3 regions of the Massilia putida genome follow, and region 3 is predicted to be linked to each of the others. Evidence: predicted binding sites of a transcription regulator. Region 3 holds the regulator's gene; each other region holds the start of a gene.
What was found. Region 3 encodes LexA, which represses DNA repair genes until DNA is damaged. Its sites were predicted from a motif close to ACTGTATNNNNATACAGT; they were not measured.

Region 1: BVG12_RS30180 (VRR-NUC domain-containing protein) is a predicted target of LexA. The motif match lies at 2,348-2,365, and genes of this name have one in related genera.
Region 2: dinB (DNA polymerase IV) is a predicted target of LexA. The motif match lies at 2,402-2,419, and genes of this name have one in related genera.

The regions. Positions count from the first base shown of each region.
Region 1 is NZ_CP019038.1:6,273,082-6,277,216, forward strand. Features, by position in the region: gene BVG12_RS30175 (ATP-dependent DNA helicase) at 1-677, opposite strand, end outside; gene BVG12_RS30180 (VRR-NUC domain-containing protein) at 674-2,332, opposite strand; gene BVG12_RS30185 (hypothetical protein) at 2,459-3,175, opposite strand; gene BVG12_RS30190 (M15 family metallopeptidase) at 3,233-4,072, shown strand.
Region 2 is NZ_CP019038.1:3,754,150-3,758,284, forward strand. Features, by position in the region: gene BVG12_RS18825 (catalase) at 1-204, shown strand, start outside; gene BVG12_RS18830 (recombination-associated protein RdgC) at 313-1,209, opposite strand; gene dinB (DNA polymerase IV) at 1,298-2,374, opposite strand; gene BVG12_RS18840 (S8 family peptidase) at 2,489-4,108, opposite strand.
Region 3 is NZ_CP019038.1:2,323,687-2,327,821, reverse strand. Features, by position in the region: gene BVG12_RS12625 (tetratricopeptide repeat protein) at 1-622, shown strand, start outside; gene udk (uridine kinase) at 644-1,285, opposite strand; gene BVG12_RS12615 (class I SAM-dependent rRNA methyltransferase) at 1,383-2,018, shown strand; gene lexA (transcriptional repressor LexA) at 2,035-2,697, opposite strand; gene rpsF (30S ribosomal protein S6) at 3,002-3,385, shown strand; gene priB (primosomal replication protein N) at 3,411-3,701, shown strand; gene rpsR (30S ribosomal protein S18) at 3,744-4,034, shown strand; gene rplI (50S ribosomal protein L9) at 4,081-4,135, shown strand, end outside.

The sequences.
Region 1 (4,135 bases), 3.0 Mb from region 3:
AGCGTGCCGATGGTCTTGCCGATGCCGGTCGGCGCTTGCGCGAGCAGGCTGCGCTTGCCCGCGTTCGCGCGGAAGATGGCTTCGGCCAGCTGGCGCTGGCCGGGGCGGAAGTCCGCGTGCGGGAAGCGCAGCGTCGTCAAGGCCGCGTCGCGCGCCGCGCGGTGCGCGAGTTCCTGTGCGGCCCAGGCGACGAAGCGACGGCACTGGTCGTCGAACAGCGTGGCGAGTTCGGTGCGCGTGCGGGTCTCGCGCAGCACGGTCTCCTGCTGGCTGCCGATGTCGAAGTAGACCAGCGCCAGATTGACCTCGTCCAGTCCGAGCTGCTCGCACAACAGGTGGCCGTAGACGCGCAGCTGGGCCCATGCCAGGTGCCGGTGATTGTCGGGGATGCTCGCGAACTGGCCGCGGTATGTTTTGACTTCTTCGATCAGGTTCCGGTCCGGGTCGTAGCCGTCGGCGCGACCGCGCACGTGCAGCGGGCCCCAGTCGCCCGCGAGCGTCACTTCGCTGCGATAGTTCTCGCCGCGCCGGGACGCCACGACGGCATGGCCGGCGATGCCTTCCTGCGCGGTGGGCGAGGGCGTGAAGCGCAGGTCGAGGTCGCCCTGCTTGGCCGTGAATTCGCACAGCGCGCGCACGGCGACGACGTAGCGCGCGCCGCTGTCGATCTCGCTCATGCCGCCGCCTGCTCCCATTGCAGGTAGCACACCGTGATCGGCATGCCGTGCGCGGCGCAATAGTCGATCCAGCGCAGCTGGTTGTCCTGCAGACGGTCGCCGGGGCCCTTCACTTCGATCATGTCGTAGCGCGATTCGCCCGGCCAGAACTGGATCAGGTCGGGGAAGCCCGTGCGGTTTTCCTTCACGTCCTGCAGGATGCGGCGGAACCACAGCTTCAGGTGCGCGGCCGGGATGCAATCGAGGGCCAGTTCGATGATGTCGCGGCCGAGCCAGTCCCACGCGACGAACGGCGATTGCACGCCCGTTTTCTCTTCATACGTCGCGAGGATGGCGGCGCGGTGGCGGCCGTCGTCCAGCAGGGCGAGGCAGGCGTCGAAGTCGCCCTTGCGGCGCTGGTAGAAGTCGGCCGCGAACAGGTCGGCCGGACCGCGGTGGAACGGGTGGAAGAACGCGCCCGGAATCGCCGCGAAGATGGCGCGCCAGCACAGGAGGCCGAACAGCGTGTTGGCCAGCGTGTTCTCGACGTAGAAGACCGGCGCGTCGTCGCGCCACAGATGCTCCAGCACGACGCCTTCGACGCGCCATTCGCCGCCGCCCGGCAGCGGCAGATTCACGTCGATTCGCGCGGCCGGCGGCGCGCGGCGCGCGGGACTTTTCGGGTGCCCCAGCTTGCGCGCCAGGCGCGGCCCGAGGCGCAGCAGGTGCTGGCGCTCCGCCTCGCTTTCCGGAGCCTGCAGCGCGGTCTCGAACAGCGCGTAGGCTTCGTCGAATTTCTCGTGCTTTTCCAGCACGCGGATCGCGCGTCCGCGCGCACCCGGATAGCGGCAGCCGGCATACACGGCATAGGCGTTGTCCCAGTCTCTTTCCTTTTCGAGCAGTTGCCCGAGCTGGAACAGGAGACGCTCGCGGCGGCTGTCGAGCCAGTCGTTGCCGAATGCGTGGCGGGGCAGGTCGGCCAGGACGTCCAGCGCCGGCTCGCCCGCGTAATAGCGCTCCTTGCAGGCGTGCAGTTGCAGATAGTGGTCGATGTCCCGGCGGGCCCGGAAGCCGCGCGACGCCGGCGAGAATTCGACGCGTTCGTAGCGGAACAGCCCGAGGTCGGACAGCACGAATTCCGTCCAATCCTGGGAGAGGTTGCCGAAGAAGATCAGGCGCAGGCGGTCGCACAGCGGTTGCACGCGCAGGCGCAGCGCGAGGTCGTCGCAGCCGGCATACCACTGCGAGAAGGGGCGGTCGTCGGCATGGGCGGCGTCGGCGCGCAGCGATTCGAGCTGATCCGCCTTGCGCGCGCTCTTCTGCGCGCCCGTCAGGCCGAAGGCGACGGCCAGTTCCGGCTTGGACAACAGGTCGAACAACTCGTCGAGCGTGAGGACGGGATCGGACTCGATCCAGCCGCTGGGCAGCAGCGCGTGCGCTGCCTCGCGCGGGCAGCCGATCTCGGCGTAGTTGAGCTTACTGGCGCGGAACAGGGTGCCCTTGCGCATCACCATCCGGACGAACAATGCGCGCGCCGGCTGCGGCAGCTGGGGAAAGGCGGCGATGAAAGCGTGCTCGTCATCGATGAGCAGGTCGGCGTAACGCTCGGCGATCCAATCCAGCACGCGCTGGAAGTTATCCAGGTAATAAAACTCGTTTTCCAGCACTTTGATCATCGTCATACCGCGCCAACTGTATTTTTGTACAGTATAACGGTGCCGGCGACGATGGCCCAGCGGTTTTGGCGTCGCGGCGGCGCACGGCGTGGTTTTCCCGCGCCGGTACGGCCTGCTCGTGCGTTCCTATTGTCGGGACGGCAAGCGCGGGTTACACGCCTTATCCACGCACGTCGGCGCGCCGCCGGCATCGGCTGCCTCGCTGCCGGTGCCGGTGTGCTGCAGGATGGCCGAGATCAGGGCGACGTCCGTATCGACCGTGGCGGACGACGGCGCTGTCCTGGACATTGCCCGTTTCTGGCGCGGTACCGGGTCTGCATGCGCCAGCGACGCCGCCTGGGACGGCGCCGACCGGGATGCCGGCTGCGGTCGCGCCGGTGTGCGATGTGCTGCGGCATGTGCCGACGCGGCCGGCGTCGCCGCGGCCGGGGCAGGCGGAGGCGCCATGACCGGTGCCGGCGCTGCCACATCGACGATCACTGCGCCACGCGTGGCGTCCGGGACCTGTACGGTCTGCGGCCCGGGAGTTTGCGCCGGCACCGGTAGCGACGTGGGCGCCGGCGCTTCCCTGGTCAGTGTCGTACCCGTGGTCGGCACGGCCGCCCGAACGCTGTCGCGCGCCGGCGTCGCGCCGCGCACGAGCCAGGCCAGTACGACGAGCAGGGAACAGGCCGCCACGCCGGCGGCGCCGTACCAGAGCACGGCCGGCCGGGCGAAGATCCGCCTGCCGGGCGCGTGGCCGTCCAGCATGGCCAGGATATGGATGTCGCCATTCGTCCGGCGCGACGACGACATCAGGTTGGGACGTCTGGAGACGGCTTGATTTTCATCTGTAGGGCGCACAGCGTTACTCCTAAAATTGGAAAACTAGTTCCAATTAGAAACAAACGGGAGAAGCCGATGCTGATCTTCGTCGCACTCTTGTACTTTTGTCTGGCCTGCAGCGTCATCTGGCTCGCCCTGTTTCCGGGTGGGAGGGCGTCGGTGCTGCAGGTGCTCGGCATGTTGCAGCGACGTTTGCAATGGCGGGTCGAGGGCTGGCAGCGCAGCGGCAATGCCACGCTTCAGGCGTCCTGGTCGGGTGCACGCGGCTTGTTGTACGACGGCCGCACGCTGCTGCGCCGGCGCTGGCCTTGGTTCGCCGTCGGCGTGCCGCTCGTGCTGATTCCGACGCTGCTCGCGTTGCTGTTGCGCCGGCCGGACATGCTGCCCGACTACGAACCCGTCGATACGGTCGTCGACGCCCAGGTCGCCGCGCTGCTCAAGGGCGAGCAACTGGTGCCGCCAGCCGCGTTGCCGCCGCTCGCGTTCGGTACGCGGGACGTGGAACTGGTGCGTCCGATGCTGGTCGACGCCAGCCGCAATTGGGGGCTCCTGCGGCCCGAGTACAGCCAGAGACTGTTGTTGGTTTTTAAGATCATGAAAGAGAAATACGGTTACGAGATGGCGCTGCTGGAAGGGTACCGCAGCCCGGCGCGCCAGGACATGTTGGCCGGCATGGGTTCGCAGGTGACGAACGCGCGGGCATTCCAGAGCTGGCACCAGTATGGACTGGCGGCCGACTGCGCGTTCTGGCGTGACGGCAAACTCGTGATCTCGGAGAAGGATCCGTGGGCAATGCGGGGTTATCAGCTCTACGGCGACGTCGCGGAATCGGTGGGCCTGACTTGGGGCGGACGCTGGACCATGATGGATTTCGGCCATACCGAGTTGCGGATGCGCGGGGTGATGCATCACTGATCCTGGTCGGGGTCCCGCAGCGTTGTCTCACCTCAAATTTTCAATTAGGAAATAGTGCCAGTA
Region 2 (4,135 bases), 1.4 Mb from region 3:
TGGCACTGCGACGAGGATTACGGCCGCCGCGTGGCCGAGGTCGCCGGCATCGACCTGGAGAAGGCCAAGGCCCTGCAGCCGCTGCCGGGCAAGCCGGCGCCGGGCGAAAACCGCCAGGGATCCGTCTATACGAGCGGCCAGCCGGAAGGCGGCGGTGGCAAGAAAGAACCGGCTACGACCGAAGAAGTGGCGTCGGTGAAATAAGGCAAATGGCCCGGGTAGGTGGGTGATTGATGCCGGGGCATCGATCGGGTGCCCATGCGTGACGTGTGCATTCCGCCGGCGTCACGCGTGGGCGGAGTGCCGTCCACCTTACGCCTTGGCTTCGCCGCCCAGCGCTTCCACCAGATCCGTCATCATCTTCGCCAGCTCGCCCGTCATCAGCATGATGTCGTTGTCGAAACGCTCATCGTCGCTGTAGGTGATGGTCTCGTTTTCCTTGATCACGTCCAGCGGCTTGATGCCCTTGACGGCCAGCTGTTCGGTCAGCACCAGCGAGATGCGGCTGTTCCACGTCATGGCCAGGCGCGTGCACTGCTTGCCGTTGGCGATGTGGCGGCGGATGTCTTCCGGGTCCAGCGAGTGTTTTACGTAACGCACGGCGGCCTTGCTCTCGCCCGTGGCGCGCAGTTCCGTGTCCTGGTCGATCGTGAAGTTGTACGGCGCCTCGTCCGATTCGAGCCAGCCCGTCATCACGGCGACCGGCGATTTTTGCACGCGCAGCGATTCCAGCGGCAGCTTGTCGACGGCCTTCAGCAGCAGCTTGATGACGTCGTCGGCCTTGCTCGGGCTGGCGGCGTCGACGACGAGCCAGCCGTTGACCGGATCGATCCACGTCCACACATTGCTGCGGATCGAAAACGCGCGCGGCAGCAGTTCGTCGGCCACGCGTTCCTTGAGTTCCTTCATCGCCTTCTTGCCCGGCGGGAAGCCCTGCTGCTCTTCCAGTTCGGCGGCCTTGGCCTTGGCGACCTGGTTGATGACCGAGCTCGGCAGCAGTTTCTTTTCCGTGCCCAGCATCATCAGCATCTGCTTGTTGACGACATGAACCAGCTTGCCATTGCCACGTGGCGAATCCCAGCCCTGGCGCAGCAACTCGTTGCTGCTGGCGGGCGTGAACGCCTGCGACTGCAAGGCCTCTTCCATCTGTTCAGGGGAGAAATTCCACGGTGCGGGCAGGCGGTAGATCTGAAGATTCTTGAACCACATAACGTTGCTTTCGGTTATCTCAGTATTGCAAAGGAACGACATTCTACACGCTGATCAGCGGCACAAGATGTCGTTGGGAATCGGTTTTTTAATGTGTTGCTCGTTCGTCAAACAGGCTCAGTTGCTCGACGGTTTCGGTGTCGCTCAGGCGCACGCCGACGCCCAGCAGCCGCACGGGACGGCTCGCACGCAGCCAGCCTGTTTCCATCAGGTGGCGGTACGTCTCCATGTTCGGCGCGTAGCCGACGCACTCGACGGTCGTGCGCTGGAAGTCGGTGAACTTGATTTTTACGAATAATTTGTTGATGAATTTTTCGGCATTGTTGCGCTTGATCCGGCCGAGCAAATGCTCATACAGGTCCGGCAGCAGCGCGAGGCAGCCTTCCAGATCGGGGACGTCCGGCGTGTACGTCTCCTCCGTGCTGATCGACTTTCTCTCGCGCACCGGATTCACGTCACGGTAGTCGATGCCGCGGCACAAATCGTACAGGCGCGCGCCGAACGAGCCGAAATGCTGCTGCAGCTTGTCCATGTTCCAGTCACGCAGGTCGCCACACGTCTGCGCGCCGAGGCGATGCAGCTTCGCCGCCGTCACCTTCCCCACGCCGAACAATTTTTTGACGGGCAAGGCGGCAACAAACGCGTCGACCTCGTCCGGCCGCACGAGGAACAGCCCGTCCGGCTTGTTCCAGTCGCTGGCGATCTTGGCGACGAACTTGTTCGGCGCCACGCCGGCCGACGCCGTGATGCCGACGGTGTCGAAAATGCGCCGGCGGATTTCCTGGGCGATCAAGGTGGCGCTGCCCTTGCAGTGCGGCGAGTTCGTCACGTCGAGATAGGCCTCGTCCAGCGACAGCGGCTCCACGAGGTCCGTGTAGTCGCGGTAGATGTCCATGATCTGGCGCGACGCGACCCGGTACTTTTCCATATTCGGTGGAATCAGGATCAGGTCCGGACACAACTTGACGGCCTGGGCCGTGGCCATCGCCGAATGGATGCCGTAGCGGCGCGCCTCGTAGTTACAGGTGGCGACGACGCCACGCTGCTCCGCCCGCCCACCGACGGCCAGGGGCCGGCCGCGCAGGGACGGGTCGTCGCGCATCTCGACGGATGCGTAGAAACAATCGCAATCGCAGTGGATGATCTTGCGGACGAGGGCGTTCACGGTGACGGTCGCCCGCGCCGAGCGACTACTGTAATTGCATACAGTATCGCTGGGTTGTGAGATTAGTGCAAGAGGGAACGCCGCCGCAGGACGCGGCGGCGGATGAGGCAGGCGTTACTTGGTGACGCTGGAGTAGCTGCACGACTTGACGTAGCCGTACGCCGGATCGCCGAACACGGCGTTCGTGCACGCGACGGAACCGGTGAAGGTCTTCGTCACATAGCTCGTGGCGGTGCCGTAGCGCACGTCGCGGGTACCGCTGAACGTGCAGGTGCCGCCTTCGGTGGCGCAGGTGGTCCAGGTCGGCGTGGTCGTCGTCGTGGTCGTCGAGGCCAGCGCCGCGTTCACGGCGGCCGCCGCGTTGACGATGCCGGCGCCGCAGCCCGAGCACGGTGCCGGGAAGGCGCGCGCCGTCGACTTCAGCTTGGCGGCGACGTCATCCGGCGTCAGGTTCGGGTTGGCGGACAGCATCAGCGCGACGACGCCGGCCACGTGCGGGGTCGCCATCGACGTGCCCATGTACCAGGCGTAGTTGTCCGATGCCGGCGTCGTCGTGCCCGAGTTCAGGGTCGACAGGATGCCGGCGCCGCTGTCGCCGCCCGGTGCCGCGATCGTCACGTTGGTGCCGTAGTTCGAATACGATGCCTTGCCGCCCGAACGGTTCGTCGCGGCCACCGCGATCACGCCGGCGCAGTTGGCCGGGTTCGTGTTCGACGCGTTGGTGTTCGCGTTACCCGCCGCGACGACCACCACGGCGCCGCGCGAACGGGCGCTGTTGATCGCGTTCTGCGTCGTCGTGTCGCAGGCGCCGGTGCCGCCCAGCGACAGGTTCAGCACGCGCGCCTTGTTGGCATTGGCCGGCACGCCGGTCACGGTGCCGCCCGAGGCCCAGACGATGGCGTCGGCGATGTCGGACGTGTAGCCGCCGCAGCGGCCCAGCACGCGCGCCGGGACGATCTTGGCGTTGTAGGCGATGCCCGCGATGCCGAGGCCGTTGTTGGCCTTCGCGGCGATCGTGCCCGACACGTGGGTGCCGTGCCAGCTCGAATTCTGGTCCGCGGCCGGGATGCCCGTGCCGCAGCTGCCGGCCGGGGTCCAGTCGCCCGGATCGCTGGCGTCCGTGTCGCGGCCGCCGCCGTCGTTGGCGATGGCGGTCGTGGAAATGAAGTCGTAGCCCTGCACGATCTGGCCGGACAGGTCCGCGTGCGGACGATAGCCCGTGTCGATCACGGCCACGTTGATGCCGGCGCCGGTCGACTTGTCCCAGGCGGCCGGTGCGTTGATGCCGCCGGTGGCCTCGTACAGGTCCCATTGCTGGGTGTAGCTGGGGTCGGTCGGGGTGGCCAGCGGGACCATGATCCGGTCCGGCTCGGCGTACTCGACGTTGGCGTCGCGCGACTTCAGTTCGGCGGCCAGCTGGCGCGCCTCGTCGAGCGACATCGTGCGGTTGAGTTGCAGGACGTTCGCGCCGTTCGCGGTCGCGCGCAGCGCGCGCATCGTGGCGCCGTACGTCTGGCCGGCGCGGTCGATCAGCGCCTGGCGCGCGCGGTCGATGCCGCGTGCCGCGCGGCCCGTCGTGGACGTGTCGCTGTCGCCCTTGTACTTGACGATGATACGGTCCGTCTGGACGACGTAGTGAGTGGTCTGTGCCGTCGCCTGGCCGGCGAACCCGGCTGCGATCAGGGCCGCTGCACAAATTTTCAACAAAGAGGAGATCGTGTGGCGCTGCGTCATGCTGCATCCTTTTCAGAGAACCGAACT
Region 3 (4,135 bases):
GGAAGCCCTGCAGAAATACACGAAGCTGGCGAATGCCGGCAACGTGATGGCCCAGCAGCACCTGGGCGAGATGTATTTCTATGGCGAGGCCGGCAGCGTCGACATGGACAAGGCCGCGCAATGGTTCCAGAAGGCGGCGGCCAAGGGGAACCCGGTTGCCACGGCGTCGCTCGAGCTGATGAAGCAGCGCGAGACGCGGCGTGCCGACCTCGATTACTGGATCGCGAAGTACGACGGTGCCGACCTGCGCACGAACGAATACCGCTGCCCGGCGCCGCGCTTCCCGGCCATGTCGAAGGTCAACGAGGAAATCGACTATTACAGCGGCAAGATGAAGGACTGGGAGGCGTGCCACAACCGCTGGGTGAAATACCTGAACGCGTCCTTGCCGCTCACGAAGCGCATCCCGGACGATATCGCCAAGCTGCTCACGAAGGACGAGACGGACAAGGCAACGGCGCACCTGAAGGAGGTGAGCGACCGCCTGGCGGAAGACACGAAGGTGGCCGGCCGCATGGTCGTCGCCGACTTCGATGCCTGGCGCGCGGGCACCGAGGCGTACGTCAAGGAGCACAACGAGATGGTCAAGAACGCGCCGCCGCGGGACGACGGCGGCAAGTGACGGTGCGTGCCGGCGCGAAGATCAGGGCCGCTTCCAGCGGCCGATGACGCTCGCCACCTTGGTGGTAATGATATCGACCGCCGGGTCATTCGCGCCGTGGGGCAGGATGACGTCGGCGTGGCGCTTGGTCGGCTCGATGAATTGCTTGTGCATCGGGCGTACCGTTTCCAGATATTGGCCGACGACGCTCTCCATCGAGCGGCCGCGTTCGGCAATATCCCTTTGCATGCGGCGGATGAAGCGGATGTCGGCGGCGGTGTCGACAAAGATCTTCAGCGACATCATGTCGCGCAAGTCGGCGTCATACAAGGCAAACAAGCCTTCGATCACGATCACCGGAGCCGGTTTGACGGGAATGGTTCTGCTGGAACGGTTGTCGATCGTGAAGTCGTACTCCGGCATCTCGATCGCCTCGCCGTTGCGCAAGGCCTGGACGTGCCGTACCAGCAGTGGCCAGTCGAAGGCCCGGGGATGGTCGTAATTCTGCTTGCGGCGGACTTCCGGGGGGAGGTCGGATTGGTCGCAGTAGTAGTCGTCCTGCATCACGACCGACACCATGTCGGCGCCGAACGACGCCAGCACTTGCTGGGACACCGTTGACTTGCCGCTGCCGCTGCCGCCGGCGACACCAATGACAAACGGCAGGAAAGAAATCTCATTCATCCGTAAATGATACCGGATACCGGAGCGGCGACGGAACCGACAGGCGGAGCGACGACGCCTTGCTGTATCATTCGGCTCCCGTCAACGAAGCCCATCTATGCTCATCATCACCATCAAACAGGGCAAGGAAAAAAGCCTGCTGTCCGGCGACCCCTGGATTTATCTCTCCGCCATCGACAAGGTCGAGGGACGGCCCCAGGAACGCAACAAGGCCGGCGTCACGGCGGTCGTGCAGTCGTCGTCGCGCCAGTTTCTGGCGCGCGCGGCCTATAACGCCAAGTCGCAGATCGCGGCCCGCGTCTGGACGCTGCGCGAGGATGAGCCGGTCGACCACGCCATGATGAAGCGCCGCGTGCAGGCTGCGGTCGCGCGGCGTGCCATGGCGGTGCGCGGCGCCGACCCGCAGGCCCTGGTGCCCGTGATCGATGGCGAAAAAGACGGCCTGCCGGGCCTGCTGGTGCACAGCTATGGCGGGACCGGCGGTTATCTGGTGTGCCAGTTCAATGCTGCCGGCGTGGACGCGTGGAAGGTGACCATCGTGCAGGCGCTGCTTGCGGCGACGGGCTGCCCCAACGTGTTCGAACGCAGCGACGAGTTGCTGCGCAAGGGCGAGGGGCTGCCGGTCATCTGGCGCGCGCTGGCCGGCGACGAGCCGCCCCAGCGCCTGATGGTGCGAGACGGCAAGCGCCTGCTGCCGACCGATATCCGCACGGGTTTCGTCTACCCGCGCTGAAACCGGTCACGGCACGTCAGTGCCAGGAGCGCAGCAGACCGACCGCCAGGCCTTCCAGCGCGAACTCGTCCGAGCTCGGGTCGACGGTGATCACGGAAAAGTCCGGATTTTCGGGCAGCAGCTCGATCGTGGAGCCGGTCTTGCGGTAGCGCTTGACCGTCACTTCGTCGCCGATGCGGGCGACGACGATCTGGCCGTTCTTGGCGTTGTCGACTTTCTTGACCGCCAGGAAATCGCCGTCGCAGATGCCCGCATCGCGCATCGACCAGCCCTTGACCTTGAGCAGGAAGTCTGGCTTGCTGGAGAACATCGCGGGGTCGACGGAGTAGGTCGCTTCGACGTGTTCCTGGGCCAGGATGGGCGAGCCGGCAGCGACACGGCCCACGAGCGGCAGCGACATCAGGTTCGGCGGCATGGCGGGCACGAAGGCCGGCACGGCGGGCGCGGCCTTGGATTCGGCGGTGGCCTGGCCGACGAGGCGGATACCGCGCGAGGTGCCCGGTGAGATTTCGATCGCGCCTTTGCGGGCCAGGGCCTGCAGGTGTTCCTCGGCGGCATTAGCCGAGCGGAAGCCAAGCTCCTGGGCGATTTCGGCGCGGGTCGGCGGGAAGCCGGTGTTGTCGATGGCTTCCTTGATCAGGTTAAGGATCTGTTCTTGCCGTGCGGTGAGCTTTAGCATGTTCGTCTTGGTTGGTACGGGATCAGACTGTATTTTTGTACAGTATTGCGCGGCGCGCAAGGGGAATTAGTAGTTTTTTTCGTGCAGCGCGCCGCTGCACGCGTTTGCCGCCTGTTGCGTTGCGGCACGCGGCGCGCGTCCGCAGCCTGTTGCGTTGCGGCATGCTGCGCGTGTCCGACAGCGTCGCGGTGCGTCAAAGATGGCGCGCTTGACGTTTTTGCTGCTATAATGTCGGGCTTTCCCTTCCCACACTCGTCTTGACGCCGAGGTGGGCATTTGTTTAAACGTCCTTAAGGAGTGTTTCATGCGTCATTATGAAATCGTGTTTATCGTCCACCCGGACCAGAGCGAACAGGTCCCGGCGATGATCGAACGCTACAAGACCACGGTCACCTCGCGCGGCGGCAACATCCACCGCGTCGAAGATTGGGGCCGTCGTCAAATGGCTTACCAGATCCAGAAGCTGCCGAAGGCACACTACATCTGCATGAACATCGAGTGCGACAACGAGACCCTGGTCGAGCTGGAAACCGCATTCAAATTCAATGATGCCGTGCTGCGTCACCTGACCGTGAAGATGAAGAAGGCTGAAACCGCACCGTCGCCGATGATGAAGTCGGTCCAGCGCGAAGACGCAGCCAAGAGCCACCGCGCCGAGCAGGCCGCCGCTCCGGCCGCAGCCGCCTAAATCTCGCGGGAGCACCGAGCTGTAAGTGAACGAGCTGTCGCTGGTCGCAAGCATTCTGGAACGCGACACCTTGCGCTACACCCCGGCCGGCATCCCCATCGTGGGCGGCATCCTGCAACATGGATCGACGCAGACGGAGGCGAGGATGGACAGGCAGGTCGAATTCGAGATTCCCGCGGTTGCCGCGGGCGAGATTTCGGGACGATTTGCCAATGCCGAGTTGGGCGCGATGTACCGCTTCACGGGATTCCTGGCCAGGAAAAGCCGTCACAGCAAAGGCTTGGTGTTTCACATCATTGATTTCAGTGCCGCGTAACGAAATGCGGGCACGTTTTTAGATAGATACAGGAGCCTCAAAATGGCATTCGGTAAAAAGTTCGACAAAAACAAAGCTAAGCTCAAAGAGAAGCGTAAACAGCAGAACCCGCTGTTCAAGCGTAAGAAATTCTGCCGCTTCACCGCTGCAGGCGTGGAACAGGTTGACTACAAAGATGTCGACACCCTGAAGGATTTCGTCCAGGAAAACGGCAAGATCATGCCGGCACGCCTGACCGGCACCAAGGCGCACTACCAGCGTCAAGTGGATACCGCGATCAAGCGCGCCCGTTACCTGGCTCTGCTGCCGTACACCGACCTGCACAACGCTTAATTCGTCGGTCGCGACCGCAAGCATAGTCAGATTACTGGAGAATAAAATGCAAGTTATCCTGCTGGAAAAAGTCGTCAACGTCGGCAACCTGGGCGACGTCG